3 regions of the Bacillus cihuensis genome follow, and region 2 is predicted to be linked to each of the others. Evidence: riboswitches for the same ligand, from Rfam matches in the RefSeq annotation. Region 2 holds a riboswitch; each other region holds the start of a gene.

Region 1 (11,000 bases), 1.0 Mb from region 2:
TGTCCTCCCAACTCAGAACTTGTCCGACTTTAAGCCCCAATTTATCTAAGATATTGGAATCTCTTTCATAAATATTGTTGTCTTGGCAGTGGTATTCACCTGAGTTGGGGTACTTTTCACACAACTGATCAGGTCCCCTTACAAGCTGAATCCCGGTCTTAGGGTTTTCTCTCAATGTTTGATGCAATTTAGTCATATTTTCAACGTATTCTTTGGAATAGCCCATTCCCCGATAGCCCAGAAGACAAAAAATATGATGACCACGCAGCTTATACATAAATTCTCCCCAGTTCGACACGTTAATTAAAATTCAAATGTTAACCAAAATAATTAATCAGTTAACTTATTTGTCATTATAACATACCATACCTGATCAATTGGGAACTTATTAAAGTATGGGTTCCAACTTCAAATTCCCTGTTATTTTATAGTCTAATCGCTGCAAACATCATTTATTACTTGCTTGGATTAATATTTATTATTTACTAATAAACAGAATTATTTAAAGTGGATAAAATAACTATCGCATTTTAATAACACATAAATTAATCTTCACTAAGGTTACTGTCACACATGCTCTTACTGCTGTATCATTTAAGTGTGTACTAAAGTTTCACTTGGAAGATTAGACAGAAAGATTAAGTGCTTTTGTTCTTCTTTATTTCTATCATTTCAAGAACTTAATGGCTCAGATGAGGTTGAGCATGCCGATAGAACTAATAGCAAAATACTAAGCACGACACTAATTGTTAACTGTTTGGTGATCATTTGTCCCTTTATAAATTGAAATGATTACGATTTATATCATCTCTATATTCTTATAAACTAGCGACAATTCGTTCTGCCGCATGGCGTGCTCCAGAAATATTTCGAGCTATTGGTCCGATTTCAAGCTCTGCCAAAGCCCCTGTGACATATAAATCTGGACCCCATTGTAAAGACTGTGAAACGATGGGATAACCACAGTCAGCACAACGCAATTGGTACATGTCGATGACGGGAGATAGCCATTCTTCTCCTGGTAATGATGACAAAAAACCAGTTGCTAATAATATTGTTCCAGTTTGTTCAATAATCTTGCCATTTTTGTCATGAAGCATAATGTTTCCATTTTGAACTTCAGTACTTTCCACTTCTCCGTCTACTAAACGTAAGCTCCCTTGCTTTATCCGATTTAACAATTTCATATGTAAGTCAGGTGGAATGGAGCCTTTATGCCGCGCTTCGATAATTTGTTCACGCCTTTTTTGATAACTTTTCAGATTGCGAAAAGAATATTGATTCTTTGGTCCTAACCATGCTGGATCACTATCAAAATCAAAAATCCGAAATGGATGTCTTTTCAATAATGTAACCTCATTCGGAAATCTTTCACCGAGCTTCAGTGCCAAATGAACGGAAGAAATTCCACCACCAATAATCGTGATTGGCCTTTTTACTTGATCAAAAGCAGGTAATTGATCATCGAAAATATGAAAAATAGTAGATTCCTGATTTTGTTTTAACCGAACCGCCCACTCTGGCCAGTACGGCTGCTCTCCTATCCCAATGGCAAGGAAAAGTTTGCGACCGTATAGTTGCTCGCCATTACTCAAATGGACGGCCCATCCATTTTCCCTTTTGGAGGCGGCTCTGACCTTCCCTTGCACCCAAGCCCGTTTTATAGATAATTCATCACAAAGATGCTCACAATGCTCCATAAAGGCAGCCAATGAAGGGCGTTTATATCGACCATAAAAAGCAGTATTCCAATCATCCCCACTTTTTTTCACATAAGTTTGCAAACTGAACGGTTTAACATCCAAATGGTGAACGGATGGCGATCGTAAATAAGGCATCGAAATGACTTCCGTACATTGCCTCCATCTGGCCAATGGCTCTTCATTCATATCAACAATAGCAAGCTGGTCGACAGTCACTTTCCCTGATTTAAGTAAAAAGGTGGCCAGTGTTATCCCTTGAATCCCCCCACCAACAATAATGCAATCCAGCATAAGAACACCCTTTCATACAAATCGTAATTATTTCGATTTATTATTCAAATTAACATTTTCACCATTATAATGCAAGCATATTTTTTATGTAAGGTTATGTTAAAGCTAGTTGTTGATTTCGGCATTATGTTGATTGGAGCAGAAGGCGTGAGACTCCTGCCGGAAAAGCGAGTACCTGTAACGGAAATCACCCCAGGATAGTAGTATAAATAGAATTTACAAGCAACAAAGTTTACGACAACAGCCATGTAAAAAACATCTATCCAGAAGATAGATGCTTTAACCAAAAGTATATAAGAACATCAAGAGTTACAATGGTCAATCTTTTACATTACGTTGGCTATTTTCAGCTAAATATTTAGCATATTGAATCGTATTTCTCGCTACATCTAATTCACAATTAAATATGATTGGCGCTCCTGGTCTCCAATTCACTTCAAATAACCACAATTTTTGATTTTCATCAATTCCAACATCAATCCCTAATTCATCCAATGACACATCATCATACAAAGAATCAAAGTGGTTCGAAAAACTTATAGCGAAATATTCAAGTGTTTTTTTTATATTATACCAGGAATCATCGAATTCTTTTTGTAAAAAAATATCCAGATAACCAGTATATCCCCCACTTCCGATATTTGGTGCAATGCTTCCTACAGTTCCTATGCGTGGATATATTGAGGTAATGACCCACTTTCCTTCGCCGTTTTTTTGTACATGCAACCGGAAGTCATATACTTGGCCCGATTTAATTTGACAGGAAATGAACTGTTGAGCTAAATACTTTTGTTCTTGAATCTTTCGAATTGTGAATTCGACCAATTCTTGTTTAGTATAAATAGAAATGTCCCCATGTTCATTTACTCTGTATTTATCATTTCCTTCCTTTTCAATAAAAACGATCCCTTTTCCCTGATTCCCGGATACTGGTTTCATAATTACTTTTGGATAATGACGGACCATTTGCATAAATCGATTAGCGTCTATTAAATCCATTGAAGGTATAAGATATTGCGCAAACATTTCCCCTTTTTTTATCAGCTTATTAACATATGATTTATCACCAACTGAGTGACTTGTAAAAGGAATGATTTCTGATAAAATATCCACGATTATTTCTGCTTTATCCGTTAGAGGATAGCTGGCATTATAGATAACGTCTGGAAAAGGGAACTTCTTTTCCTGCCAATTTCCGTTCTCATATATTTTCCCATTAATTGTTCGGTCATCCATATTGACTTTCCCAGGCGTAAAGTAAAAAAAGGGAATCCCTTCCGCTTTCGCTACAGCTGAGTAAGCATATGCTCTTCTCACCTTTTGAGGATCCTCTCGATGGTGAAGCATGCCAATTAAGGTCATAATCGTTATATCCCACCTTTATAAAATGCTGTTCTTTAAAAATATAAAACAAAGCTAGTCTTTATTCCTATTTTTTAAATCACGGCGAACAATATTGGACCTATTTATATATTCTATAGTATAGATTTTATTCAATTGAGACGGGTGGGATAACATGACTTTATGAATACGATTATCTTTATTGGCTCTAATAAATCAGGTTCGAGCAGAGAAGCGATAAAAGCTGCAGAGCGCCTTGGCTATTTGACCGTTCTATTTACAAATAAACAGCAATTTCTAGAACAAAGATTAGAATTTCCTGATGTTCATCAAATGATATTCACAGAGCTATCTGATTATCAGGCATTAACAAACAGTATTCAAGAATTAATAAATCGCGGACTAGTGATTCAGACAATCTTAAGCTTTATAGATCCTTATGTAAATATCGCCGTATCGTTAGAGGAAAAGTTCTGTACAAACGTTGATTCTGTTAATCCAATTCTGAATATGGAAGATAAAGTTTTAACAAGAAATCTTCTAAAAAACCTCCGATCTTCTCCTTACTTTGCCATTTATACATCAGAAGACTCCTTAAAAGATTTCCTTAATGAACAAAAAAACCATCTACCATTAATAGTGAAATCCCCCATTTCTGCTGGATCAAAGGATGTCTTACTGGCAAATGATATCTATCAATTAAACTTAGCAATGAAAAAACTACTAAACAAGTATAAAGATACACCTATTTTAATTGAAGAATTTTTAACTGGACCTCAATATTTAGTTGAAACAGTAGTACACGATGGTACTATTACTATTGTAGCTGTTATTGAACAAGAAATTACGTTCAAAGAACGTTTTATCGTAACAGGATATAGCTTGTTAGCTTATATGGACAAACCGTTTTTTGATCATCTCTATGAAACAGTTTGTACAATTGTAGAAGCATTTGACATGAAAAATGGTGCGTGTCACCTCGAATTGCGTCACGTTCGAGGGAGATGGAAATTAATCGAGATTAACCCTAGAATTTCTGGTGGTGCTATGAATCGCCTGATTGAGGTGGGGTATGGCATTAATTTAGTAGAAGAAACGATTCAGATATTTTTAGGAAATCAACCGAATCTTACGAAAAAACATCGTAAGTACGTGTATGTACATTATCTAACTGTAGATATTGAGGGTAAATTGGTTAGTGTTACCGGGAAAAATCGTGCTAGTAAATATCCAGGAGTGCAAGAAGTTTTTATAAAACCACGCAAAGGAAAGATATTACGGCCCCCTTTATCAATGGGAGATCGTTATGGATACGTGTTAGCCTCCTCATATAATAAAGAAGAAGCGAAACAAATGGCGATAGAAGCAGCTAAAGCAATTCGTTTTAACATGGAAAAACTATAATGATTACGGGCCAAACTACAGAAACAAGAAGCGCCTTTAGTTCCAATTCAAAATTGGACAGCCTATATGGGCCACTAAAACATCTAAATTGTCTCACAATGATTAAAACGTATAGGATTTACTACGTGATTCTAGTGTAAATGACTCGGGTTTTTATCTTTTATTCTAGTACTAAAAAATAGTAAGTAGATGTTTAACTATTAAAAGTCATGAGCATTATACCTATGTTTAGACTAATCTTTCGTGAAATTCATCTTCATAAACTTTCGCATTTTGTTTTTAGCGATTTCTTCAGGAAATATCATTGGCGCTACACCAGAAGGACTAGTATACATTTGATTGTTGCCACTACTATGTATTTCAATCAGATTGTTTTATCTTGGTGAAATGTAAAAGAAACAAAAAGTTATTCTATAGATTATGTCCTCACACTCTATACACTTTACCGACAGATAAAGTGAAACTTCAATCAGTGGGGGTTTTCTTCATCCCCCACTAATCGTTAGTCCCGTTCTACAACGCTATCTCTCCGCTACTGTGTAGATATAACGATACTATGAACCCGATTCAATGATTCCCAAACTAAGTACGGCCCATCCTGCGACATCGTTTGTGTGACCCACATCCTGTGGGCCTCAACTAAATCTTTGAAGATCACAAAGGTAAGTTTCACTGTATCTCACCAATCGGGCTAATACGGGCAGTTATCCCCCCACCTATGCTTCTTCGATTCCTCTTAGCCTTGAGGTGGAGGTCTTACTGCCAGTTAATGCGGAATAAACGATATAAAGGAGTTGTATGGTTTAATTCCTTTCATTATTGGACTATGGCTGTCGTCATTTGTTTTTTTAGCATTTCCGCCGCTTTTCTCGGATCATCTGCTTTCATTATTGCCGATACAATCGCTGCACCAGAAATACCGCTATTGAGAATTTGGGGAAGATTTGCGGAGGTTATGCCGCCAATCGCAACTGCTGGAATGGTAACAGCTTGGCAAATCATGTTAAGCACTCCATGCTGTAGCATCGAAGCATCTTTTTTTGTTGAAGTTGGAAAGACAGAACCTACCCCAATATAATCAGCTCCGTCTGCCTCAGCTTTCAAGGCTTGTTGGACATTTTTAACGGAGACGCCAATCTTCATAGACATAGGAACTAATTGCTTCACAACAGATAAAGGAATATCACCTTGCCCAATATGAATACCATCCGCTCCGACAGCAAGTGCAAGATCCACGCGATCATTTATGAAAAGCGGGATGGAATAGTTGGCAAGTAATTGTTTAATTTTTAACGCTTTTTCATAAAAGATTTTTCCATCCGAGTTTTTTTCTCTTAATTGAACAGCTGTAACTCCTCCAAGAATAGCTTCTTCAATAATTTGCTCAAGTTTCTCAAGCGGAATTGATTCTTCTGTGACAAGGTAAAGACTAAGATTATCTCGTAGCGTACTCATTTATTTGTACCTCCTTCATCCAAATCTCTCCGTTCATCAGTGATATCGTATCGACTAATTTCACTCGGAAAGTACCTGTTCCTTCTCCTTCTAATAGCTTGCTTTTCGTTAATTCGCCAGCAATACTCATGACAGATATTCCCGCTACTGCTGCGTCAAGCATCTGATCTGTTACGCCAGCAAAGCTGCCAATTAAGGATGTCGCCATACAGCCTGTACCTGTCACTTTTGTCAATAGGGGATCACCATTGTTCACTATAACAGTCGTTTCACCGTTACTAATTGCATCTGTTCTACCACTTACAACGATTGTACTGTTTAGTTCTACTGCTGCTTTGACAGCAAGGTCCGCTCCTGAAAGAGACACCATACCTGAATCCACGCCCTTTGTCTGACTTTGGCCTCCTATTAAACTATAAATTTCACTGGCATTCCCTCTAATAATGCTCATCTTCACTTCTTGAAGAATTTTTTCAGCCATCTCGATTCGATAAGGTGTTGCCCCAGCTCCAACAGGATCAAGTATAACCGGTATGTTAGCAGAGTTAGCTGCTTTTCCAGCTAGAATCATTGCTTCACAGGAATCCGCGTTCAGCGTCCCTAAATTGATGACTAGTGCATGAGCGATTTTCGCCATATCTGCGGCCTCATTCACACTTGATGCCATAACAGGAGAGCCGCCAATAGCAAGAGTAATATTCGCACAATCATTGATTGTGACAGAATTGGTTATATGATGAACAAGTGGATTTACATTTCGAACTTTCTTAAATAATACTTCAATTCTTTTTAGCATAATAATCCCCTCCAGATTTATCCCGCATTAACGGACAGTAACCCCCACCTCAAGGCTTAGAGGTACTAAGAAGCATAGGTGGAGATAACTGCCCGTAAAAGCCCGATTGGTTCAACTAACAATTAGTGGGGGATGCCCCCCACTTATTGAAGTTTCACTTTATCCCCCATTAACGGGCAGTAACCCCCACTTCAGGGCTCAGAGAAATCTAAGAAGCGTAGGTGGAGATAACTGCCCGTAAAAGCCTGATTGGTTCAACTAACAATTAGTGGGGGATGCCCCCCACTTATTGAAGTTTCACTTTATCCCCCATTAACGGGCAGTAACCCCCACTTCAGGGCCTAGAGAAATCTAAGAAGCGTAGGTGGAGATAACTGTCCGTAAAAGCCCGATTGGTTCAACTAACAATTAGTAGGGGATGCCCCACTAATTGAAGTTTCACTTTATCCCGCATTAACGGGCAGTAACCTCCACTTCAGGGCTTAGAGAAATCTAAGAAGCGTGTGGAGATAACTGCCCGTAAAAGCCCGATTGGTTCAACTAACAATTAGTAGGGGATGCCCCACTAATTGAAGTTTCACTTTATCCCGCATTAACGAACCGTCAGTGCGAAGGTAAAAAAACATTGATGGAAGTTCCATTATGATTGATGAACTTTCTGAAATTGATAGAAATGATTGACTGGCCCATGTCCTTTTCCGATGGCAAAGCTGTCACGGATAGCTTGCGTAATATATTCTTTTGCTTGACGGATTGCATCCTCGATTCCAAGTCCGTTTGCTAAGTTAGCGGCAATCGCTGATGAAAGTGTACAGCCTGTACCATGAGTATTTTTCGTTGAAATTCTTTCACTCCTTAACCATATATAATTAGCTCCATCATAAAAAAGGTCGTTTGGATCTCCGGCAGAATGTCCTCCTTTTAACAAGATTGCTCTCGCTCCTAATTGCTCGATGATCTGGCAAGCTTCATATATATCTTGTTTGGATTGAATCGTTTTCCCTGATAACGTTTCCGCCTCTGGTAGATTCGGAGTCACGATCGTTGCCATTGGTATCAATAGCTTTTTCAATGCTTCTACAGCGTCCATTTCAAGTAGATGATGCCCGCTTTTAGAAATCATGACTGGATCAAGGATAATATGCTGCGGCTTATATGTATGTAGCGTTTTGGCAACCGTTTCAATCGTTTCAGCCGAACCAAGCATCCCAATTTTCACAGCATGAACTTCAATATCGTCGAACACTGCTGATATCTGGTCGCGAATAATTTCTTTGCTCATCGTTTGAATCGAACGAACCTCTACCGTATTTTGGGCGGTAACAGCTGTGATAACAGACATACCAAACACATGATGTGCAGAGAATGTTTTTAAGTCAGCTTGAATTCCTGCTCCCCCTCCTGAATCAGAGCCTGCGATTGTAAGTGCTGTTTTCATATAGTAACCCCTCCAAATATTTATTTTTCAAGAAAACCTTTAATAATATAAACGCAATACTTGCGCCTGCTAAAGAACTAATTGAAAATGCGGGTAAAAAGCCAAACAAAGCAACTTTTTTTCCTAAAAACAACAAGGCAAGTGGATAACAAGCAAGTGCCCCAATAATCCCCGTACCTATAACTTCACCTAGACAAGCAAAACCAATCTTTTTTGTATACCTGAATAATAGTCCTGCAAGCAAAGCCCCAATCATACTGCCTGGAAAAGCAAAGATAGAACCCGTTCCTGCCATGTTTCGAATGATTGAGACGAGCAAAGCTTGAGCAATGGCATAGCCAGGCCCTAACATAACGGCCGTTAATACGTTCGCTAAGTGTTGGATCGGAAAGATTTTAGCAAAACCCATTGGAATAAAAACAAAGGAACTAGTCAGTGCTGTTAATGCTGTAATCATGGCAGTAAGTGAAAGTTTTCTAATCGAATTCACCATTTCATCTCCTTTTCATCTGTTTTATACATTTGCTAGGAAAATCGTTGTAGTGAGAAAACGAAACTTTTAAACAAAACCAAAAACCCCCTTCCTGAAATAGGAAAGGGGTAGATATTCACATATAAACTAGCTAAGCTAATATCTCCACTTCCCTCCGCCAGCATGATCCGGTTCAGGTTCAAAGGGTCTAGAACAAAGTTCCATCTCAGCCTCTTAAAGACTCCCCTAGTGCAATGTATATTTAGTTACTGTCATCATACCATGTTGAAGCAAAAATGCAATGCCTGAAAATTTGCAATTAACGTTCTTTTGCGGAAAAGGTGCGGGGCTCTGCAAATTCAGCTCCGTGCCGCAACCTTCATAAGGTGATACAGTTTATAAGCCCTGAACCTTTTTCTTTTTCATCGTTGGGCTTTAGAGCAGACGCTTATGGGTGTTTTCAGATAACCTCTTAGCTCAGTTCTTCTTTCAACCACGATTCTAACTTGAAATTTTCCCCATTAAAACGTTAAATCTACTTATTTTGTGGCATACTTTATTAATCTAGCTCATTTCATAAGTTATAGTTGTCATTTTAGTCTAACTAAATTAACCTACTAAATTACGAGCAAAGAGCTAGTTTCGTTCATGATCCCTTTATATCGTTTCTGCCAATCTCCAAATCGCGAATTCTTGATTTTTATGTTTTTCAGATGCAGTCATCGAACCATTCGCTGTTGCCATTATTTTTTGGTAAATTTCTTCGCCTATTTCCTCAATCGTGTTTTTCCCTTCGATTATTTTTCCAGCATTCACATCAATATGCTCTGACATGATTTCATATAGTCTTGGATTTGTGCCAATTTTGATGACAGGAACGATTGGTGAGCCTGTTGGAGAACCCTTTCCAGTGGAGAATAAAACAATCTGTGCTCCACCAGCCGCAAGGCCGGCTACCGATTCTACGTCATATCCAGGTGTATCCATGAAGATAAACCCTTTTTTCGATGGTGCTTCGGCGTAATCAATTACTTCCATTAACGTTGAATTTCCGCCTTTTTTAATACAACCTAAAGATTTTTCTTCTAAGGTCGTTAATCCCCCTGCCATATTTCCTGGAGTCGGATTTGCTGACCTAATATCTTCACCCGTGTCTTTGATTCTTTCTTCATATTCTTTTACTATTTTAAGAAATTTCTTACCTACTTCAGGATCTATGGCTCGCTTTGCCAAAATATGTTCGGCACCGATGGCTTCTGTTGTTTCCGCTAGAATACTAGTCCCGCCATCTCTTACAATAAAATCGGAACATGCTCCAATCGCCGGATTTGCGGTAATCCCTGACCATGCATCTGATCCACCACATTCAAGTCCAATGATTAGCTCAGTAACATCAGCTGTTTCTGTCTTTTCAGTTTTACTTCTATCCATTGCTTCTTCTAGCCATTGTTTCCCTTCTTTAAGGACCTCACTAACAGGCTTATCTTTATTAAAATAAATGGCATGAACATGATGATTTTCATCTTTTAAAAGTTCTTCAAGCTCTTTTGCAAGTGGGTCATCACCCATGCCTAAAAATAGGGCGCTACTTACATTTGGATGTCCCGCAGTCCCTTTTAAAGTCCGGATTGTCTGCTTATAATCTTCGGGGAACTGAGCTTGCCCTCCTTGGTGGACGACTGGAATCACACCTGGAACGAGCTGAGCTATTTTTTTGGTGAAACTCGCCAATTCACCTACTGTATTCATGACAATTACATGATTTCTGACCCCTATACTGCCATTTGGTCTTCGATACCCTTCGAATGTTTGCATTGTATTGCCCCTTCCTCAATTAATTTGAGCGTATAATTACCTTATTCAATTAGTTTTCAAGAACTGAATGTATCAACATGATCTATAAAAGAATGATCTCTTTCTTCATTTTTAAGACCACGAACATTGAAAACATGGACATGAAACCCAGGAGATATTTCTGCTGTCGCAATTCCCATGCACTCTCCATACTTCATGATTTTTCCTTCATTCTTAATATAAGAGGTAGCCACTTTATGCCCGTATGAAATATCTTCCATCACCTTTATTTGGTCCTTTTCACCT
Region 2 (11,000 bases):
CTGCAATCGTCAATTTAGCTTTCTCCAATGCTTGGCGGATTGCAGGAGCGGGGCCGATTCCCATAATTGCTGGATCCACGCCGGCAACTCCCCAAGAAACAATTCGCGCAAGTGGTTGTATGCCTCTTTCGTCGACAGTACTTTGACTTGCAACAACAACAGAAGCTGCTCCATCATTGATCCCACTCGCATTTCCTGGTGTAACAGTTCCATCTGTTTTAAACGATGGGTTTAATGATGCCAATTTTTCAGCTGTTACATCCCCTTTTATATGTTCATCCACGGAAATAGACTTGGTGCCTTTCCGGTGTGGAATCTCTACAGGAACAATTTCTTTAGCAAATACACCATTATCTCTCGCTTTTACTGCCCGCTGTTGACTTAATAAAGAGAACGCATCTTGTTCTTCACGAGAAATCGAGTACATGGATGCCAATCTCTCGGCTGTCATGCCCATTCCACTGCCTGCAAACTCATCCGTTAATGAACATTGCAGCATGTCGTCAAAAACAAGCGTTCCATATTTTAAGCCACCAAATCGTGCATTAAAATTAGCAAATGGAGACATTGACATATTCTCCGCCCCACCAGCAAGTACGATTTGGGCCTCTCCTAATAAAATATGTTGCGCAGCAGAAACAACCGCCTGTACACCTGATCCACATAAACGATTTACAGTGTACGCAGGAATCTCAAAAGGCACCTCCGCCTTTAAGCCGATATGTCTCGCCAAATAAGATGCATTCGTAGAGGAATGAATAACATTCCCATAAATGACATGATCTATATCTGTTGGCGCTATGTTTGCTCGTTTTAATGCTTCCCGTGCTGTTGTTGCCCCCAAATCGGCAGCTGAAACTGACGCAAAGGATCCTCCAAAACTCGTAAATGCTGTTCTTGCTCCTTCAATTACATACACATTATTCATAATTCTACCTCCTTATCTACCAATTATCAGAATATTCATTATATAACTGGATTATAACCGCTCATTTAATAATGTCTATAGTTTTCTGAACAAACTTTTATCACCGAAGGCTGATAAGACATTAAAATTGGTTGAGTTCTCATTATCTCCTCCCTACTCACTTTCGTATTATTGAGCGGTTTTAGGAAATCGAAAATCGACATCTACTAAAAAAGACGTTGCAAATGCACTTTCTTTGCCGAATTGAAACTTGTTTTGTCATAGGGAAAGGATATGCATGATTAAGGAAGAATTATATTAACTTAAGAGGAGGGATTTTTAATGAAAAGTTCGGGAGCAGTAGCAAATGAATTAGGAATTTCTCAAAGTACAGTAAAGCGTTGGGTCACAGTATGCAATATGGAGATTGAGCGTAATTCACATGGTCACTATTTATTTACGGATGAAAACATACAGCAATTAAAACAAATACAACAACAATTGAACGAAGGATTTGTGCTCCATCAAGTCGCGTTAGGAGAAAAAAAGACTAGGAAAGGAACAATCCTACCCATGGTTCAATCTCCTGAAAATCAGAATGTCATAGAGAAGCTGCTGATATCGGTTCAAGAATTAGAAAGACGGCTGGACGATAAAGCGGATGGTGTAGCATCTTACCAACTCCTTCAACATCGAAGAGAAATTGAAGATCTAAACAAAAAGATCGAAAGCATGGCCAATCGGATCGAAGTGCTTGAAACCGGGAGAAATAACGAGAATGAACGTTCAACCTTTGACATTGATGGAAGCAAGAAAAAGCGACATATTTTCCAATTTTTATTCGGCTAACCAAGCTTCGAGCAGAATCAACTGCTCGAATTTTTATGCCTTTCACACAAATAACCACTTTGTTTTCTACTCATTTCACGCACTTTTTCACATCAAAAGGAGTCTAGGTACAAAGTGTATTCTGAAAGCGATACACTAAAAAAGCAAGTTAGTTCAATCTCAGCACAAAAGCTAAAATCCTAATCAGACTAAAATTTAGCAAACATTCATCCAAAACCCATATAGCGATATACGCCACCATTTACCATAACGGATCAATCATGTAACTCGCTAGACTCACATAATCAAAATGGTGGGGGTGCGGAACTGGGTTTTGGAAGACTTTCTATCATAACAAAGTATATCCGTTAAAAAAAATGAGCTATATTATAGGATTGCGGAGCCCCGCCCCATGTCCTTCATTCAAAAAAACGCACAATTCTATATGTTTATTTTTCGTAGATTAGCGAACCTCCCTTAGATAATAAGAGGTTCCTCAATTGTGACCCGGCAGACTACTTTAATATTCAGATTTTTATAATTTTCTGCCCACTTTTCATAGTCAAACCCTCGATTCCTACTTTTATAAAATGCACCTAATCCCATCGGATCAGTATCGTTTTTTTGAAAACTCTTTACTAGCTGAAGGCACTCCTTTTCTACCTTCTTTTCTAAATTTTTCTGTATTTCTTTTACTTGTTTCACTCCTAAATTTTTACCTGTATATTCTTGAATGGCTCCTTTTATCGTAATTTGAACAGTAACCTCAGTTGGTTTTTTTTTAGATAGGATAAATTCATGTTTGGAACTGAGACCTTTAATAGATGCCGCTTCTTTTTTATTTTTAGGGACGAAAAAAAAACCTTTATTGTGCTTATCCACCAACAATCTAAAATAAAACAATTTTCCACTAGGAATCACATCTACTTCTTTATCCTTTTTAAAAAGGCTAACCCCACTTATTTCAATTTGATTCGTGCTTATTTGTTTAAGTCTAGGAAGATAAATATCTTTTCCTTTTTGATAATAATCTCGTAATAAAAAATGGAGATTCGTTTCAGGTAATTCCTTGCTCTTGATTTTGTTATCCAAAAGATTATATAAATAAGTCCCATTTCCTTCCGGCCCATATTGACCTTGTAATATCTTCTTAGCAGTTCCTTCTGATATTGCGAAAAAGTTTCTGGCGCCAATGGTCACATCTCCTTGATAAATATCTAAGATATCATCAATTCCTTGCTTTCCGAGCTTTTCACCAATCACTGTCACCCTTACTCCGCCGATGACAAGTGGTTGTGCTGCTTGATGATTCGCTTTGATTAATAGATCTCTTCTTAAAGGTGCCTTAGATGTATACGTTTTATTTGTGATACTTTTATCAGGCATGAAATTGTCAGTAAGAAATGTACCCATCATTTGTTTACGATCAGATTGGTCTAATCCGACAGCAAGTATGATATTAATATCATCAATCGTATTCGTTTCAACACAACCTGACAGTAGACACAGTATGCATAAGTACATCATAAGACTTTTCATTTTTTCTTCACCTTCTTTACTATGTAGACAGCTATGAATAATAGAGGGATGTACAGCATCGTAAAAGCAAACCCTACTTTCGCCATCAAGCTATTTAATAAATTAATTTCTTCCCGTGTATGAATGAATGTGATCATCCCCAATTGGGCGATAATCAACAAATACACCCCTTTTTTCTGCCTAATCTTAAAAATTCTTTTCACTAGCCTGGATCCAATCCAGATTGATATACAAACATTAGGTAGGATAATTAAATTCCAGAATGCAATGCCGATAAATTCGAAACGCTCTACAAACGATAATTTAAAAATCTTCCACATCATTAATGTTGGCCACATTACTTTTTGCAACTGTCCTTCCGAAAAAAAAGCAAAGGTTAAAATCGCCAAAATCGTATAAAGAAACGTTGTCGCAAGTAACCCTAGATGGGCCCATTTTTCCGACTTTTGTGATTCCTTAATAAAAGGATATAGAAACAGTACGACTTCAAAGCCGATAAAGGGAAGTGACATGTGAAAGGAACCCTTTATCAAATCTTTTACCGAATGGTCAAAAATTGGCAATAAACTTTCAAAGTTAGAATACAATAAATTAGGAAAAAATGTAAATACAAGAAAAGCTGGCAAGACCAAGGAAAAGAAGGCAATTCCAACAACTGTCCGCAATCCGCCAAAAACAACATACATTGAAAGCAACATATACCCTAGTGAAAACCAGAAAAGGTTCAAAGTAGGAAATATCCAAACTTGGAGGATTTCGAATAATGTACGAAGAGAAGCCAAGGAATGCAAAAGAAAATAGAAAATAAATGGAAAACTTAAAACCTTCCCAATGAGATTCCCAGCAACATACATATGAGCCGTTACGATATCTCCATTCACGATTTTAGCAATTTTATATATCATCCAAACAATAATATGTAGGCATGTACCGGCAAACACTATCGAAATCCATGCGTCGTAACCAGCATCTTTGGCAATTATACGCTGATAATCCAACGCACCGAGTCCTATCTGCATGGCCATGATCACATAAAAAATTAAAAAAGGAGAAATTTTCAGTCTATCAGGAATGGTTTGCTCTTGCATAACTGAGTCATCACCTACTTTTCGTTATCATCATTTTCATTCATCAATATCTTTTTTGACGCTTGCTTTTTTCTTACTGAAGCGGTAAGGATTTTCCGTTCTTAAAAATTGTGGACGCATCGATCGCTCTTTGAACGGTAACATGAGCAAGGAATCTTTTAAGTCTTGCCACCTTGGTGGATAGAATGGATCTAAAAACGGCCTACCAAGGGAAGTAAGGCGGATTAGATGGGTTAATACAATACAAACACAAAAGACAATGCCAACTAATCCCCAAAGTTGAGCAAACAACAAAAAAGGAAAGCGAAGTAAGCGAATCGTATTGCTCATTTTATAAACGGGCGTCGTAAAAGAAGCAAGAGCGGCCAGTGCGACGAGAATAAGCAGAATATTACTTGTTAGACCTGCTTCAACCGAAGCGGTTCCAATAACAATACCTCCTACGATACCAATTGTCTGGCCAACTTTTGTCGGTAGTCTCGCCCCAGCCTCCCTTAACAATTCAATCGTTAATTCCAACGTTATTGCTTCTAAGATTGGTGGAAAAGGAACAATTCTCCTTGATGTAATCAATGTACTTAATAAATCATGTGGAATAATTTCATAATGATAAGTAAGTACCGCCACATAGAGGGGCGTGATCAAGATCGAAAAAGTAACCGCAAACATCCTAAGCAGTCTAAAAAATGAAGCAATTATCCAATTTAAATAATAATCTTCGAATGAACTAAAAAAATTAACTAACGTAGTCGGCGTAATTAAAACCTGTGGTGAACCATCAACGCAAATGGCGATCATTCCTTCAGCCAAAACTGCAGCGACTCTGTCAGGCCTTTCTGTATCGAGTAACTGGGGAAATGGTGAATTCGAATTATCGGATATGATTTGCACGATGTAAGAACTGTCAGATATATCATCAAATTCAATGTCTTTTAAACGTTGCCTGACGGTGTTTATATTTTCCTGATTTGTAATGCCTTCAATGTGTAAGATAGCAATTTTTGTTTTAGATAATCTACCAATTGTAAATTCTTCAATGACTAATTCTTTAACAGGCAATTTTCTTCTAATTAAGTTTAAATTTGTCGCAATCGATTCCACAAAAGCTTCTTTTGGGCCAACAACGGAAATTTCTACTTCTGGAGGTGATAGCGCACGAACAATTTCCTTTTTGGCAGCAATCAAACCATAATTCTTTTCTTCAGTTTCAATCGTCAGTAGCACATAACCGCTACATAAATTTTCCTCAATTTTAGAAGGATCATTACAAATTTGAACATCATAAAGAGGCATGATTTTCTTAATATCATCAATCGAATGAAAATCACCTGCCAATAAAGATGAAAGAATACTTTGCTCAATGATTTTTTCGTCAACTAAAGTAGTTAAATATGTTAAACAAAAATGAATATTAGTTTTTTGATTGTAATAACAAGTTTTAGTAAAGTCTTTTGATTTTGCTAATGTTTGTGTCGCATTCTTTTGTTCCGTATCCCCTTGTCCGTTTTTATTTTGAAACCAACCTTTTTTCATTGATTCATCACCTTCATTTCTACCATTGCTTATATAGTTTCCATTTATGGATAAATTATGAGTTGGGTAAGAGGAACAAAAAATGGGCTTGGAGAAGCTATCCGTTACGTTATATTAAACGGAATATACCACTCTTATTTCACAAAAGGTTGACAATTATAAATTTAATGATAGTATTTAGACAAATACCAATTAAATAAACAATTTTTACCACTAGGGGTGCCTCTTGAATGGGATATGAAGCTGAAGAAGATATTTGATGCTTCGTAGACCGAAAAGGCTGAGATTAAAGTGAGACTTTAAGACCCTTAGAACCTGATCTGGATTATACCAGCGTAGGGAAGTGGGGGCGTCTTAACGAAGATACCTATTTTGTAATCGATCAAAACCACTTTCTTATGCTAAAAAGGAAGTGGTTTTTTATGTTGTGTCTCTATTAAACATTTCTGTTGATTGAAACGAAAGGCGTTGGCTTTTCGCTCCAATCAACATAGTGCCAAAATCAACAATGAGCTTTAACATAACTTATTTTAAAAGATGATACCGAATCATTATTTTCATTTATGTCTAATAATTAAAAAAATGGAGGGCAATTTATATGACATTTTCAAAGGAAATTCGTAAAGAAGTTGATCACATCTGGGAAGCAAGCTTTCATCACCCTTTTGTTGAAGGAATTGGAAATGGGTCACTTCCACTAGTCAATTTTCGCTATTATGTGATGCAAGATGCTTATTATTTATCTCATTTTGCTAGAGTACAAGCTTTAGGGGCAGTAAAAGCCACAGATTTATACACAACGAGTCGACTTGCCAGCCATGCACAAGGAACGTATGAAGCTGAGCTATCGCTGCATGAGAATTTTTCCAAACGATTGGGCATTACCGAAGAGGAACAGAAAAATTTTAAGCCTGCACCTACCGCTTATGCATATACATCACATATGTATCGTGCTGCCTATTCAGGACATTTAGGTGACGTAATTGCGGCGATTCTGCCATGTTACTGGTTGTATTATGAAATCGGTGAAAGACTAAAAGAATGTACACCAGAAGAACCGATTTATCAAGAGTGGATCGCTGCATATGGAGGCGATTGGTTCCGGACATTGGTAGAAGAACAGATTAAGAGAATCGATGAGATTGCGAAAAAAGTGACAGAGGAGGATAAACTACGAATGAAAGAGCATTTCATCCTTAGTAGTCAATATGAATACTCTTTTTGGGAGATGGCGTATCGGTTAGAAACATGGCCGGTTCAAAAAGAAATATTGGAAGTATAAAGGCTAGCAAATTCTCAATAAAGGAGATTCGTAACATGACAAAGGGATTAAAATTGACAGACATATTAGTGACGATTGTGATTGCCATTGCATTTGGCATTGTTTATATTCTATGGGGCTCGGTGTATTATGCTCTAAAACCAATTGGCTTACATGCCGATCAATTTATGTATGGAATGTGGTTTATTGCTGCTACTGTTGCCTTTTTGATCATCCGTAAACCTGGCGTTGCATTGCTTGCCGAAATCGCAGCGGCGTCTGGTGAATTTCTTTTAGGTTCACCATGGGGGCTAACCGTACTACTTTATGGCGTTGTCCAAGGATTGTTTGCAGAGCTTGTCTTTATGGCATTCAAATATAAACGATTTCATATTTCAGTAGCGATATTATCGGCTATCGCTGCTTGCTTAGGATCGGTACTTATGGATTTCGCCTATGGAGAAATCGGCAAACTTGCGGCATGGAATTTAACATTATTTATGATTGCTAGATTTCTCGGGTCTATTCTTTTTGCTGGAGTGTTTGCTTACTATCTAGTGAGAGTTTTAGAAGCGACAGGCGTAACAAATCTTGTTCGTCCAGCATCAAGTAAAGATTATGCAGAACTGGATCAAAAGTAAGGGTTGATAACTATGGAACGAATTGCACATGTAGATAAATTACGATTGAAATTCCCAGGAGATACTTCCTTATTATTTAAGGACTTATCTTCTACAATTTATAAAGGGGAAAAAGTCCTCCTGCTCGGACCATCAGGTTGCGGGAAGTCAACGCTTTTACAAGTTTTAAGCGGCTTAATACCTCATTCCATTGAAGTTCCTATGAAAGCTGAAGAATTAGTAAGTCCCCCTTCTTTTGGGTATGTTTTTCAAGACCCAGATAGTCAGTTTTGCATGCCATTTGTTGATGAAGAAATTGCATTCGTCCTTGAAAATATTAACGTTCCAAAACAACAAATGATTGATCGAATCCATCATCACTTACAGCAGGTCGGCTTACATTTACCAAATATTCATACTAGCATTCAAACACTATCTGGGGGCATGAAACAACGCTTAGCGATAGCATCGGTCTTGGCCCTAAAACCCGATGTATTATTTTTAGATGAACCAACAGCAATGCTTGATCCTAAAGGAACAAAAGAGATTTGGAATGTATTAAAAGAAGTCGGCCAAGAAAAAACAGTCATTATAGTGGAACATAAAATTGATCATGTCCTAGAATTCATTGATCGAATCATTCTTTTTAATGAAGCTGGTCAGATTATAGCCGATGGACCAAAAGAAATCATCTTGTCAACGTATCAAGAGGAAATGAGGGAACAAGGTATCTGGTTTCCAGGTGTTTGGGAAGAGTATCTAGATACCACCCCCCTGCTTCGTTTGAGGACGCCTTTTGAAAAAAAGGAGAAAATATTAGATGTGCAAAACTTTAAGGGATTTAGGCAAAAGGAAGAAAAAATACGAGTAGATCAATTGCAAGCCTATTCTGGAGAATGGATTGTTATTAAAGGAGAAAATGGTGCTGGCAAGAGTACACTTTTACATGCTTTCATGCAATTCATCAAAACAACAGGACATTGTGAGCTAGTAGGGACTGCTATTAAAAAAGTGAAAAAACAATCAGATTTCATGACATTCGTGTTTCAAAATCCCGAATTTCAATTTGTCGCAAATTCAGTCTATGAAGAAATCGCCTACACATTAAAAGTAGACAAAAAGGATTCTCGAGAAATAGAAAAAAAAGTCGAAGAACTTCTAGAATGGTTCCGATTAGTAGACCATCGGGATAAGCACCCTTATCAATTATCAATGGGACAAAAGCGTCGTTTAAGTGTAGCTGCATCGATTGTAAATGAACAAAAACTCATTCTTTTAGACGAGCCTACCTTTGGTCAAGATTCCAAAAACACCTTTGCGTTACTTGAATGGATTGAAGAACTCAGACTGAAAGGTACGACGATTATCATGATTACCCATGATGAACAGATTACAAACAACTTTGCAACAAGAATTTGGACAATAGAGGCTGGGAAAGTGATCAGCGATGAAACACAAAGTATAAGCATTAATTCTGAATTAGTATCCGTGTAATGGAGGAACGTCATGCAATTAGATTTTTCGAGTAAAGAAACATGGCTACACCAAATTAATCCTAGCCTTAAGTTATTCGTATTAATTATGTTGTGTATAGTTGTGTTATTAGTTCATAATTTACTTTTCATGGTAAACTTCACGATAATCGTATTGATTTTATTTTTGTGTTTTACAGGACAGCCGCTCAAACGAATTTTATTACTCTTTATCCCTTTTTTTGTTGTATTTTTATCGACTTCTTCTTCGATGATTTTATTTGGACAAGGAAACACCACTTGGTTTAAGTGGGGGCTCATTCATATTACCGAAGAAAGCTTTTTTAGGGGACTACTCGTTGGTTTTCGCGCCTTGCTATTTGCAGTGCTAGGATTAACCTTTGCCTTAACTACGAGACCCGTCTATCTGTTCTATTCTTTAATGCAACAAGTCAAACTCAAGCCAAAATATGCTTATAGTTTTATGGCAGCATTGAGATTAATTCCGATTATGCTGGAGGAGTTTCAAACGATTCAAAATGCTATGAAAGTGCGTGGTGTGGTCAGACAAACAGGTATACGGTCCGTTTTTTTTAAAATGAAAGCTTATTCCATCCCAATGTTATCAGGGAGTATCCGACGTGCACACCGGATTGCTATAGCCATGGAAGCAAAGCGATTTTCCGACACTCGGGACCGGACATATTATTACGAAATCGGCTTTTCTAAACATGATCTTGTATTCATATTATATTTTGTCATCCTACTTCTAGGAGGATATTATGGAGCAGTTAAGGGGATTTGATATCTTCAATGATCTGGCGCTGACTTATTGATACAAAAATCTTATTCAAAGGATATTTAGCAAGGTTGCACTGATAGATTACTTACATCCAACTAAACCATTTGAGATCATCATAAAAAAGCAGTGAGATTTCATAATTATCTCACTGCTTCTATATTCGTCAATATATGTTTCTAAAAAATGTAATAAAAACAATCTTCCTTATTTAAATCAATACAGCTCGATCATTCAGCATTTTTTCCCCTTTAATTCGTTGGAATTCATGAAGAAGCTTCTCTACGGTTAACTTTTGCTTTTCTTCGCCTCTTGCTTCAAAGATGATTTGACCTTTATCCATCATAATTAAGGAGGTGCCAAGATCAAGGGCTTGTTGCATATTATGAGTGACCATTAATGTCGTAAGATTGTTTTGACTAACAATCTCTTTTGTAAGTTTAGTAATAAGGTCGGCTCGTGATGGATCGAGAGCTGCTGTATGTTCATCAAGTAGCAAAATTTTCGGATTCGTGAAGGTCGCCATCAATAGCGACAACGCCTGCCGTTCACCGCCTGAAAGCATACCTACTTTCGCATTCATCCGATTTTCTAATCCGAGGTGCAAAGTCTCGAGTTTTTCTTTATAAAAGCTACGTCGACTTTTCGTGACACCTAATCTCAAGCCTCTTTTATTCGTTCTGCCATATGCAATTGCCAAGTTCTCTTCAATCGTCATATGTGGAGCAGTTCCAGCCATTGGGTCTTGGAAAACACGGCCAATCATTTTTGAACGTACATACTCATCGACGGATGAAACATCTTTACCATCTATGATCACTGAACCTGCATCAGGAATCAACTTACCGGAAATCATATTCATCAGTGTTGACTTACCGGCACCATTACTACCGATGACGGTCACAAATTCACCTTTTTCAAGGGTAAGCTCGAGAGATTTTAACGCTAGCTTT
Region 3 (11,000 bases), 950 kb from region 2:
TGATACCAGCAAATAGAATAAAACTTAATCCAATTATCTTTTTCATAAGAACATCCCCCAAAAAAATTTCGATTTCGTCAGTCGTCAGCAAGGATCTTCATACTCGAGTATATCACCAGGCTGACAATTTAATGTCTGGCAGATTTTTTCTAATGTGGCAAACCGAATACCACGCTTTACCTGTTTTTAGTATTGATAAGTTAACTGGGTAATTCTAATTTTTTCTGCTAACGCTTTTGAAGAAATTTTTCTTCCTAGCATTACTCGATCTAGATTGATTTTTATCATTGGGATTTCCCACCTAAATCACATTGTTAGAATCGTCTTGTAAAGATATGCCGTATTTTAAAACCACATAAAACGTATAAACGATGGATAACAAAAGAATGTTTCCTATTAAACTTGGCCGAGAATCTGGAAAAATATCACTAACATTGTACACATGTACTTGCGCAAATAACAGCTGACTAATGAAGTTCAAAACGGTAAAGCTAGTGATCGAGATTAAGATTAGTTTTAGGTATATAAGATTTCGAGAAACAAAGAAGTGTTGTTCGTAAATATTACCAATTATCTTGTGTAGAGCGTACATAATGATAAACAAACAAGTAATAATTGCTAGCGCGACAAAGCAAGAAAGTACTAAAAACCACACTGATAGATTTGTGTTTGAGTTTAAATCTGCATACTGTAGCAATTGTTTTTTGACTCCTGTTGGTACTAACAATAAAGATCCAGACGCAAATAATAGCACTAATCCAACAAAGGCACATAAAACTTGAGCAATTAGCGACATAATTGATAAAAATTTTAGAACAGTCTTGGTAAAAAAATCTATTGGAAATCCCCTCCTTATTTTACATATTATTCTAAATTAATAAAACATTATCGTCAAACGATAATGTTTTTAATGATTTTTTTCAAGGAGATTGATTCCTGTACTATAGCTTTAATATTTAGTTTGATCAAAACAATTCAAAAGTTTGGTGGTGTTCAAAATGAAAGATGGGCGAGGGCGGCTGGAAAGAAATCTTCCATAACTAAACGATTGAAAATAGCCGTAATAATAGAAGTGTTGAACCAACATAGCTTCCACAATCGGGAGTATTCAAGTTTCGTGCATTGCAACATTTATATCACTCTTTGTGAGTGTCATTAATTATTTAGTAGCGTATTCGATAGGAAAAACGCGTATAACTGATGCGATTTTTAATAATCTTTATGTAAAGTATTTGGTTTACCTGACAGTTTTGTTCCTGGGGCTAACAATTCTCCTGTTAGTCTTTTTAATACTAAAACCTAAGAATAAGCAATTATATATAACCAATCAAGGTAGTGAATATACTAATACGAAATCAGGATCTGAATTATTTGATTTTATTCTAGAAGATATCCAGCAATTAAAGAAGATTTTATTTGACCCACAAAGTTTGGGTGTGATTATGGCGGCACAGGATGCTTCATCATGGATCAATGAAAATATGAACAAGTGGTTAGGTGAAAAAAACGTAGCAGATACGCTTTCTCAATCCGTACCAAACAATATTACTTCGGAAATGGGTCTTGCGCTATTGGATGTCGCAGATGTGATTCGTCCTCATCCAGAAATAATTGATTTTTTACAACATGTAAAAGATGATAACTTTTTGGATGAACTGGTTAAGTTTGATGGTGGACAGGAAATCCAAGCCGCAATAATAGCTTTTCTCAGCAAATACGGAATGCGATGTACCGGAGAAATCGATATGACTAAAACTCGTTGGAGAGAAAAACCAACTATACTTGTCCCTATGATTCTCAATAACATCAAAAACTTTGAGCCTAATGCAAGCAATCGGAAATTTGAGCAGGGGCGGCAAGTTGCTTTGAAAAAAGAACAAGAGTTATTAGATCGATTGAAGAAATTTCCGGATGGTGAACAAAAAGCCAGAGAAACAAAACGAATGATCGACCTAATCCGGAATTTCAGCGGGTTTAGGGAATATCCAAAATACGGCATGATTAATCGCTACTTCGTATATAAGCAGGCTTTACTGAAAGAAGCCGAACAACTCGTACAAGCCAACGTTATTCATGAAAAAGAAGATCTATACTATCTCACATTTGAAGAACTTCACGAAGTCATATCCACAAATAAACTAGATTACCAGATCATCAGCAAACGAAAAGACGAGTACAAATTATATGACAAACTAACTCCGCCACGTGTAATCACGTCTGATGGTGAAATCATTGTAGGTGAGTACAAACGAGAAAATCTCCCAGCCGAAGCTATTGTAGGTCTACCTGTTTCTTCCGGTGTTATAGAGGGACGAGCACGTGTCATCTTAAACATAGAAGATGCTGATCTAGAGGATGGAGATATATTAGTCACCTCCTTTACTGACCCTAGCTGGACACCATTGTTTGTATCCATAAAAGGCCTAGTCACTGAAGTTGGTGGACTGATGACCCATGGAGCAGTTATCGCACGTGAATATGGCTTACCAGCAATTGTTGGGGTGGAAAATGCCACCAATCTGATAAAAGATGGGCAACGAATTCGCGTGCATGGAACAGAAGGGCTTATCGAAATATTGTAATTGCTGAATACGTCCAGATTTAATTAGTAGCACCGCTTCAGTGGCAAACATTAGTCATCTATTATTAAGATTGTAATGAGTATATCAGTGGTCTTGTAAAAATCGGCGAAATCACAGAGGGAGTCGAAATATTAGAAAACGATCCAGGAAATATCGAAATAACGATTGATATTGAAGAGAGGTGATTAATAAAAATGGACGTGAAAGATTTTATAGTTTTTTGTAAAAGTGGCAACCCCATTTCGGGTGAGGATAAAGAATTGCATGGACTATTAACTCAATGTAGCTTTGAAATCCAATGCGAGTCATTCTATACAACAATTAGGCCATTTAACATTCATTATTTGGAATTATTTTTATCGCAGATTAACAATGTAATTATGCAGTTAATACAAAATATGATGACTAATAGCATAAACTTTGTAATTAAACTCCAATTTAAATGTTTACACAATAGAGTTATGTTAGAAAAAAGAGTTTCTATTATCTAAATATTTAAAAATATTTTACTCTTTATTATTAAAATTAAACGGTTAGAGCCTAAAACAATTATATACGTGCAAACACGAATAGATTTGAGGTGTTAAATGATTGGTGATAACCTGAAAATTTGGAAGTATGCTTTTGCAAGCATAATGGTTACGATAAGTGTTCAAGGTTTTGGGAGAATGTCTTATGGTATTTTGATGCCATTTATGAAAAAAAGTTTATCGCTTACATATGCACAGGCTGGTCTGTTAGGGACGGCAACATCAATCGGCTATTTAGGGATGGTTCTTTTTGCCGGTATTTTAGCATCGAAGTGGGGATCGAAGAAATTAGTCATTCTCGGGACATTGCTTGTTGCCTTTGGGCTGTTTTTCATTTCGATGATACAAAGTTATCTTGCTTGTTTGGCAGGAATGGCGCTACTTGGAATCGGAACGGCGTTTGCATATACGCCACTAGTTAATATTGTTGTTGGTTGGTTTCCGAAGCAAAGAGGGCTGATGATCGGATTTCTTCTCAGTGGATTAGGCTTGGGAACTGTTATATCAAGCTTGCTCATCCCGTATTTTACCGCATGGTTTTCAAATAATGGCTGGCGCAGCCTGTGGATTTTATATGGGATAATCTCCTTGCTGTCTGTCGTTTGTGCCTACTTTATCCTGCGGGATCCTCCCGTCCCTTTACGCAAGAAGGCTCAAAAAAGCGGATCCTTAATCCGTGAAGTCTATTTGCATAAAGGGGTCCTTACTGTAGCAATTATTTATGGATTGATTGGCTTTGCTTATTTAATCCCGCAAAGCTTCTTATTCAGTTTTATGTTAGAGGCGAATCTTGACCGCTATTCTGCTGGCCGGATTATGGCGTTAGGCGGTTTTATCTCGATATTTAGCGGACCAATATGGGGCGCGGTTTCAGATAAAATCGGCCGGAAGAAATCGCTGCTTATTACACTGTTTATTGGAGCTGTTTCGATGGTGTTTCCAGTCATTTATCCAGAATATATTGGCTTTGGCATCAGCCAGCTTCTTTGGGGCAGTACAATTGTCGGCATGCTTTCACTTATTCTGGCGCTTTCAACAGAGCAGATTCATCAATCATACGCTCCGATCGCATTAGGCTACTCTACGGTCTTTTTTGCCGTTGGACAGCTGGCAGGACCCGGACTTGGCGGCTGGATGATTGACCATATGGGAGGCATACCGTCTGCATTACTGCTTTGCTGCGGACTTTTGCTTTTAGGATTCATTCTATCTATGCAATTGAAAAAAGATGTGGTTAATGAACAGGCTGCACTTGAAAAAAATCGATGGAATGTTAATACTAAATAGATAATTTTTTGGAAAGAGGATGAAATTAAAGACCAAATCGCAAATGTGATTTGGTCTTTAATTACTTCTACAAGGCCAGCCTTCCTGTAATGAGTTGTTCCACAGTCGGGCGCTATTGTTTAATAAAATATAGATTTTTTAACGACTTTATAGTTATATTTTTTAGTTTAGTGAAGAATCTTACATCAAAATAAAACAACTATATTTTTACCTCGTTTAAATTTAGAACGGGGTAACAAACATCTGCATAATCTCAACAAATAAGCAGCATTATGGAAGAAGTAGCCTTTCTGTTCTATTCAAAGGACGTGAATTATATATACAGTTTGATCATTTAAAATTTGTTTGTTGTAAAGGGACAAGAAATTGATTGAGAAATGCGAGTCATCTATTCAATAATCGGGCCATTTTCTGGAATAAAGAGAAGGGGTTATTAGGAAGTGAAAGAAGCTCTAAGTTATTCGATTAATGGGTCTAGTTAATGAAAAAGAAGTAGATGTAAACGCTAGAATGAAGTTAATAGTTTTCGCTAGTCTGAATTTTACACTTTTGCTTCATCAATTTAAAACTCTAGTAAACTAATAATAAATGTTATTTTATTGAGGGGAGGATTTTGGAGGAGAAATTTATGTTGTATGTACAGATTCATCAATTGTATGTGCAAAAGTTTAGAAAGTCACAAATCGCAAAAGAACTTAAAGTGTCACGACCTACGATCTATAAATACTTACAGATGATTTGAGGAGACTAAAAAACTTTTAGAAGGCCCTCATCGAAAACCTAGAAAGTTAGCATCTTATCGAGACTGGATTATTGCCTGGCTGGAAGAGTATCCGCACCTTAGTGCAGCAAAAATCAGAGATTGGCTCCTGAAGCGTTATCCTGACTTGGTGATTAGGGAAAGTACTGTCAGAACATATGTGAAAGAAATGCGTGAGATCCATATAACAAAGTTATAGAAATACTTTAACTAGCCATATTTACTTGACAGAAATTTCTTAAAACTATAACATTGAATATAACTTAAATATATGCACTAGGGGTGTTATTTAACTGAGATGAGGATTACCTCAAACCCTTTGAACCTGAACTAGCTGAAACTAGCGTAGGAAAGTGTAAACTCTAATACATACTTAAAGAGCGATTGTGCCTTATTCTTACTATGTAGTTATTTGTTTTTACGCAACTTTCCTATGGGAAGGTTGCGTATTTTTTATTTTATCTATCATTTTATTATTTAAGTTTCATCAAAATTAAAAAACATAGGAGTTGTTATGATGACTAGAACAGTATTAGTAACTGGTAGTAGTAGAGGTTTAGGAGCAATTATTGTAAAGACATTGGCACAACAAGGATTTCAAGTGGTTATCAATTACTATAAAAGCCAAGATGCTGCTGAGAAGCTCGTTTCTGAGATTGGTGAAGAGAATGCTATTGCAATTCGGGCTGATGTAACAAATCGTAAAGAAGTAGATAACTTGATAAAAAAAGCAACGGAATATTTTGGTCAAATTGATGTTGTAGTCAACAATGCATTAGTAGACTTCAAATTTGATCCAAACAAACAGAAACCCTTCACAGAACTCACTTGGGATGATTATCAAAAACAACTAGATGGTACTTTAAAAGCATCATTTAATGTAGTTCAAAGCGTCATACCTCAATTTATTGAACGGCAAAATGGGAGTATTATAGGTATAGGTACTAATTTATATCAAAATCCTGTTGTACCCTACCACGAATATACAACAGCTAAAGCTGGATTAATCGGTTTTACACGTAATATCGCTTCTGAATTAGGGATATATGGTATAAAAGCGAATGTAGTTTCAGGTGGATTATTAAAAACGACTGACGCAAGTGCTGTTACAACACCAGAAGTATTCGATTTAATTGCTCAATCAACGCCATTGAAGAAGGTGACCACACCTCAAGATGTAGCCAACATGGTCGCTTATTTATCTTCGGAAAATGCCAACGGTATTACAGGTCAAAATTTCACAGTAGATGGCGGTTTGACCATGAACTAATAGCTTAAATTAACATAGATAATCCTTCAAAAAAAGGAGTATACAAGACAATTAATAATGATGTATTTTGAGGTGTAAACAAATGACAAAAACTAAAGAAAAACAACTGCACCTAGGTGTTTTGCTGTATGGTTGTGGACACCATCAAGCTGCTTGGTTAATGCCTGACTCAAGCGTTGAACGTATTGGAGACATTTCTTATTACCAATCTTTAGCACAGTTAGCAGAAATGGGTTACTTTGACGCAGTATTCTTTGCTGATAATCAATCATTTCAAGGTAAAGATTCTAGTGATATGCCGGCATTTTGGTTTGATCCGGTAGTCAATTTAACTGCTATTTCTCAAGTGACAAATCATGTGGGATTAGTTTCAACAATTTCAAGTACTTTTTCTAATCCTTTCACAGCTTCACGACAACTATTAAGTTTAGACCATATTACAAAAGGACGTGTTGGTTGGAATCTTGTTACGTCAATGACTGATTTAGAGGCGTTAAATCATAGTATGGAAGAACTACCTTCTCATGACAAACGCTATGAGAAGGCAGATGAATTTGCTGCTTTAATGAATAAGTTATTTCTTTCATGGGACAGTAATGAGTTTCTACATCATCGAGAAGAAAGAAAATTGATAAATCCTTCAAACATTCAGCCTTTTAATCACATTGGTACCCATTTTAAAGTGTATGGCCCATCCACTACGCCAAAAAGTCCGCAAGGTAAACCAGTATCAATGCAAGCAGGAGCATCTAAACAAGGCATTGCATTAGCCGCAAAATATGCCGATGCAGTCTATTCAGTGTCGTGGAACTTAAAGCAAGCAAAAAAATTTCGTGAAAAATTAGATGAACAAGTTAAACAAAGCGAAGACAGCGATAGACATATTAAAGTATTTCCAGGCTTAGTAACCTATATAGGTCATACTCATGAAGAGGCTTTAGCCAAAAAAGCAGCATTAGATGAGCAATTACCTCTTGAAACAGCTTTAAAACAGTTGAGTTTCTTTATTCAACAAGACTGTTCTAAGTGGGAAATTGATAAAGAAGTACCTCAATTACCCCCAGTAGAAGAATTTACTGGTCCAGTTGGACGTTACGAAACGATACTAGAAATTATTAATGATACACAACCTACAGTAAGAGAATTATTAGGATATCTTAATGCAGGCGGTGGACATCACACGCTGATAGGTACACCCGACGAAATTGTGGATCAGATGGAAGTCTGGTTTGAAGCTGGTGTGGCTGACGGATTTAATCTTATGCCACCTACATTACCCGGTAGTTTAGAAGACTTTGTTGAACTAATTGTTCCTGAAATGCAAAAAAGAGGTATTTTCAGAAAGAAATATGAAGGTCATACCTTCCGTGAACATTTAGGATTAACATAATAAATTATTATAAAATGACTGTACTAGTAGAAGAGGTAAGATGTTGGTATAAGTATAAAAACTTGAGAATCTTCTAACCAGCCTCAAACATGTCTACACGTAGGGGATGAACTGTTTTACGTACAGGATCATGGTCCCGTGGGCCATACGTCCTACCCTGTTTTACAGTGTCATATATCGATATTAAAAATGCTCAATCAGAATCAACTGGCTAACATTATAATACGATCGGGCAAAATAATTCAGGAAGGATCTAGAAATAAATTGAAGCTCAAAAAAGAGCTGAGGACCTCCTTCATTTTAAATAAGAAGAATTAAAATAAGCCCTCATCTTAATTGAGAGGGGCTATTTTTTATGTCCACCAACCAACTTGCTCTGATGCAATGCAGTTCCGGCGGTTGTAAATGATACAGCTCTTAACAGGGATGAGGCACCAAATTTATTTCTAATCTTGTCTACTATATATCTAAGCTCTCGTTTTTCCATCCGTCTGGCTCAAATAAATCTAATTTCATTTCATAATCATCAACCAAGTTACTAATGGACAGAGATATCTGCCTAACTGTGTTTCCTCGATAGCTTCCTTCATTAGTTGTAAACAAACCTTGTATATTTCTATCGTAATATTTGTTGGGCCCTCAATAGTCCTTGAACGATAAAAACCTCCACCAAATTCATCCTTCGAATAACCTAATCCAAAACTGATTGTTCTCCCAGCCTTTCAACGATTGCACGAAGCGTAAGCGAAGGTCTTAGCGACAGTAGAACGGGATTAACCATCAGTGGGGGATGAAAAACCCCCCACTGATGGAAGTTTCACTTTATGAACCTTCTTCATCAGCTATATTTAAACATATATCTGAAACGTCGAAAAAGTTCTTAATAACTAAAGCACAGGCACCCATTATACATGCCTTTTTTCCGAATTCTGATATTAGCAGTTTACGGTAATGACCAACAGTTGACTTTAGTTGGGACTCAATTTCGGAGATAGCATTTGGATATAAACGAAGTAATTCACAATTAATAACTAATATTTCTGGGTTATACAGATTAATAATATTATTTAGGCCAATTGAGATATACTTGATGAATTGATCCATTTGATGACATATGACCGGATCTTGTTCTGTAATCCAATTTTGTATATCTCCATATTTAATATTCGTTTTGTTTTGGCTATCAGATACTTGTTTAAAAAAACTATATTCTGAAGCATATTGTTCCCAGCAGCCTGAATTCCCGCAACTGCATGGTCTGCCATCAGGCACTACAATCATATGACCAATCTCACCAGCATAGCCATGATACCCTTTGAGAGATTCACCATTAATCATAATTCCAAGGCCGATTCCCGAATACAAACTTACACTTAACAAATTTTCACTTTGATGATGCTTATATACTCTTTCGGCAAATGAACACAAATTCGCGTTATTTTCAATGTATACATCTATGCCTATTTCATTTTTAATGTCGGTTTTTAAATTTTTGTTATGCCATTGATGCTGAGGCACGAAATAAATCATCTCATCATTATTAACAATACCGTGAATGCCGATGACTACGCCGACTAGTCCATAACGGGTTTTCATGCACCGTTTTTTATAACCCTTGATATGCTTGATTAAAAGCTCAAGAACTACATCGTAATCAGATGTTTGCAATTCAACTGTATCGGTATGAACTGGAAAACCCAATAAATCAGAAAGAGTAAATGTAATTGTATTCTTGTCAAGATCAATACCTAAAGCAAATCCTGCTTCTTGGTTTATTGAAAGCATAATCGGCCTTCTGCCTAGATTTTTATGTTCTTGAAGCGTTTCGATGATTAATCCTTCATCTAATAAATCAGATGCCTGTACTGAAATTGTCGCTTTGTTTAAACCAGTAATCTTTGCTAAGTCAGCTCTAGATATCATTCCGTGCTCTATAATTTTGCTAATGATTATACATCTATTAATATTTTTAATATATGCAGCATCTCCAGTAAGCATATATTTCCCTCCTCGTGTTTTATAGGTTAATAAGCATCTCTTAAATAGAAGAGTACCGTTTTTTTACTTAGATACTTATTTAAATAAAAAAATTAATAATTCATGAATCTTTACTCAATAATAATTGACGAAAGAATAGCTTAATGATATTATACAGTTAATTAATTTGTTTGGTAAACAAATTAATATAAAAAATAATATATTTTAGTTATATAACAATGATACAATCATTATACTTCTATTTTTGAAAGGGATTACAACTATACTCTTTCAAATACTTTTTTTGCGTAATCTATATTCATATTTTGCAGAACTTTGAAGGAACTTAAAGAAAAGGGAGTGTAGTTATTTATGGGTATTTTACAAGAATTATTAAAAGATATTCCAGTGCCAAAAATGGCAAAGGTAAAAGTAAAGTTTGACGACAAGCAGATAGATGATCTTGAACAAGAATTGATGAAAAAATTACAACAAGATTCGATTGGAAAACTGATTCAGCCTGGTATGGAGATTGCGATTGCAGTAGGTAGCAGAGGATTAGATCGTCTTGTGGAAACGACTGCAACAACAGTGAAGTTTTTAAAAGATTTAGGAGCTAAACCTTTCATTGTACCGAGTATGGGAAGTCATGGCGGTGCAACAGCAGAAGGTCAGCGTGCAGTATTAGAACATCTTGGAGTTACTGAAGAAACAGCAGGTTGCGAAATTCGATCTACGATGGAAGTAGTGAAGCTAGGTGAATTACCGAACGGATTGCCTGTTTATATAGACAAATATGCTTCACAAGCAGATGGTATTGTTGTTATTAACCGCGTGAAACCACATACAGCATTTAGAGGACCGGTTGAAAGTGGATTAATGAAAATGTTAAGTATTGGTTTAGGGAAACAAAAAGGAGCCGAGGCTTGTCACCAAATGGGCTTTAAATATATGGCTGAAAATGTTCCCGCTATGGCGAAAGTTATTATGGAGAAAACGCCAGTCCTTTTCGGTGTTGGAACAGTTGAAAATGCTTTTGATAGGGTAGCTGTTGTTGAAGTTTATACACCTGATGAAATTATAGAAAAAGAACCAGCACTTCAAAAGAAAGCGAAAGAACTATTACCGAAGCTTTTCTTTGACCAATTAGAAGTTCTTGTTATAGATGAAATCGGTAAAAATATTAGTGGGGATGGTATGGACC

Evidence for each region. A riboswitch is a leader RNA that binds a small molecule or an ion and turns the genes downstream of it on or off. The one in region 2 is predicted to bind thiamine pyrophosphate.
Region 1: linked by a shared signal. The riboswitch ahead of thiW (energy coupling factor transporter S component ThiW) and the one ahead of tenA (thiaminase II) in region 2 are both predicted to bind thiamine pyrophosphate.
Region 3: linked by a shared signal. The riboswitch ahead of V179_RS0107225 (3-oxoacyl-ACP reductase) and the one ahead of tenA (thiaminase II) in region 2 are both predicted to bind thiamine pyrophosphate.

What each region holds. Positions count from the first base shown of each region.
Region 1 covers NZ_KI632495.1:2,251,804-2,262,803, forward strand. The annotation lists gene V179_RS0116585 (DUF1284 domain-containing protein) at 1-277, opposite strand, end outside; gene V179_RS0116590 (FAD/NAD(P)-binding protein) at 819-1,994, opposite strand; gene V179_RS0116595 (YheC/YheD family endospore coat-associated protein) at 2,313-3,356, opposite strand; gene V179_RS0116600 (ATP-grasp domain-containing protein) at 3,519-4,739, shown strand; gene thiE (thiamine phosphate synthase) at 5,556-6,194, opposite strand; gene thiM (hydroxyethylthiazole kinase) at 6,175-6,990, opposite strand; gene thiD (bifunctional hydroxymethylpyrimidine kinase/phosphomethylpyrimidine kinase) at 7,631-8,428, opposite strand; gene thiW (energy coupling factor transporter S component ThiW) at 8,397-8,918, opposite strand; TPP riboswitch at 9,054-9,158, opposite strand; gene V179_RS0116625 (UxaA family hydrolase) at 9,558-10,715, opposite strand; gene V179_RS28185 (UxaA family hydrolase) at 10,772-11,000, opposite strand, start outside.
Region 2 covers NZ_KI632495.1:1,243,330-1,254,329, forward strand. The annotation lists gene V179_RS0111895 (acetyl-CoA C-acetyltransferase) at 1-928, opposite strand, end outside; gene V179_RS0111900 (MerR family transcriptional regulator) at 1,250-1,756, shown strand; gene V179_RS0111905 (Ger(x)C family spore germination protein) at 2,213-3,274, opposite strand; gene V179_RS0111910 (GerAB/ArcD/ProY family transporter) at 3,271-4,362, opposite strand; gene V179_RS0111915 (spore germination protein) at 4,399-5,895, opposite strand; TPP riboswitch at 6,101-6,254, shown strand; gene tenA (thiaminase II) at 6,494-7,177, shown strand; gene V179_RS0111925 (ECF transporter S component) at 7,213-7,797, shown strand; gene V179_RS0111930 (ABC transporter ATP-binding protein) at 7,810-9,270, shown strand; gene V179_RS0111935 (energy-coupling factor transporter transmembrane component T family protein) at 9,283-10,053, shown strand; gene V179_RS0111940 (ABC transporter ATP-binding protein) at 10,259-11,000, opposite strand, start outside.
Region 3 covers NZ_KI632495.1:295,155-306,154, forward strand. The annotation lists gene V179_RS0107185 (hypothetical protein) at 1-46, opposite strand, end outside; partial or broken gene V179_RS32340 (helix-turn-helix domain-containing protein) at 85-288, opposite strand; gene V179_RS31575 (DUF2975 domain-containing protein) at 302-796, opposite strand; partial or broken gene V179_RS27315 (PEP-utilizing enzyme) at 1,350-2,582, shown strand; gene V179_RS0107210 (YbfB/YjiJ family MFS transporter) at 3,170-4,399, shown strand; partial or broken gene V179_RS29800 (helix-turn-helix domain-containing protein) at 5,028-5,343, shown strand; TPP riboswitch at 5,428-5,528, shown strand; gene V179_RS0107225 (3-oxoacyl-ACP reductase) at 5,677-6,429, shown strand; gene V179_RS0107230 (LLM class flavin-dependent oxidoreductase) at 6,512-7,819, shown strand; partial or broken gene V179_RS31580 (DinB/UmuC family translesion DNA polymerase) at 8,166-8,541, opposite strand; gene V179_RS0107235 (ROK family transcriptional regulator) at 8,642-9,817, opposite strand; gene V179_RS0107240 (nickel pincer cofactor-dependent isomerase, group 22) at 10,169-11,000, shown strand, end outside.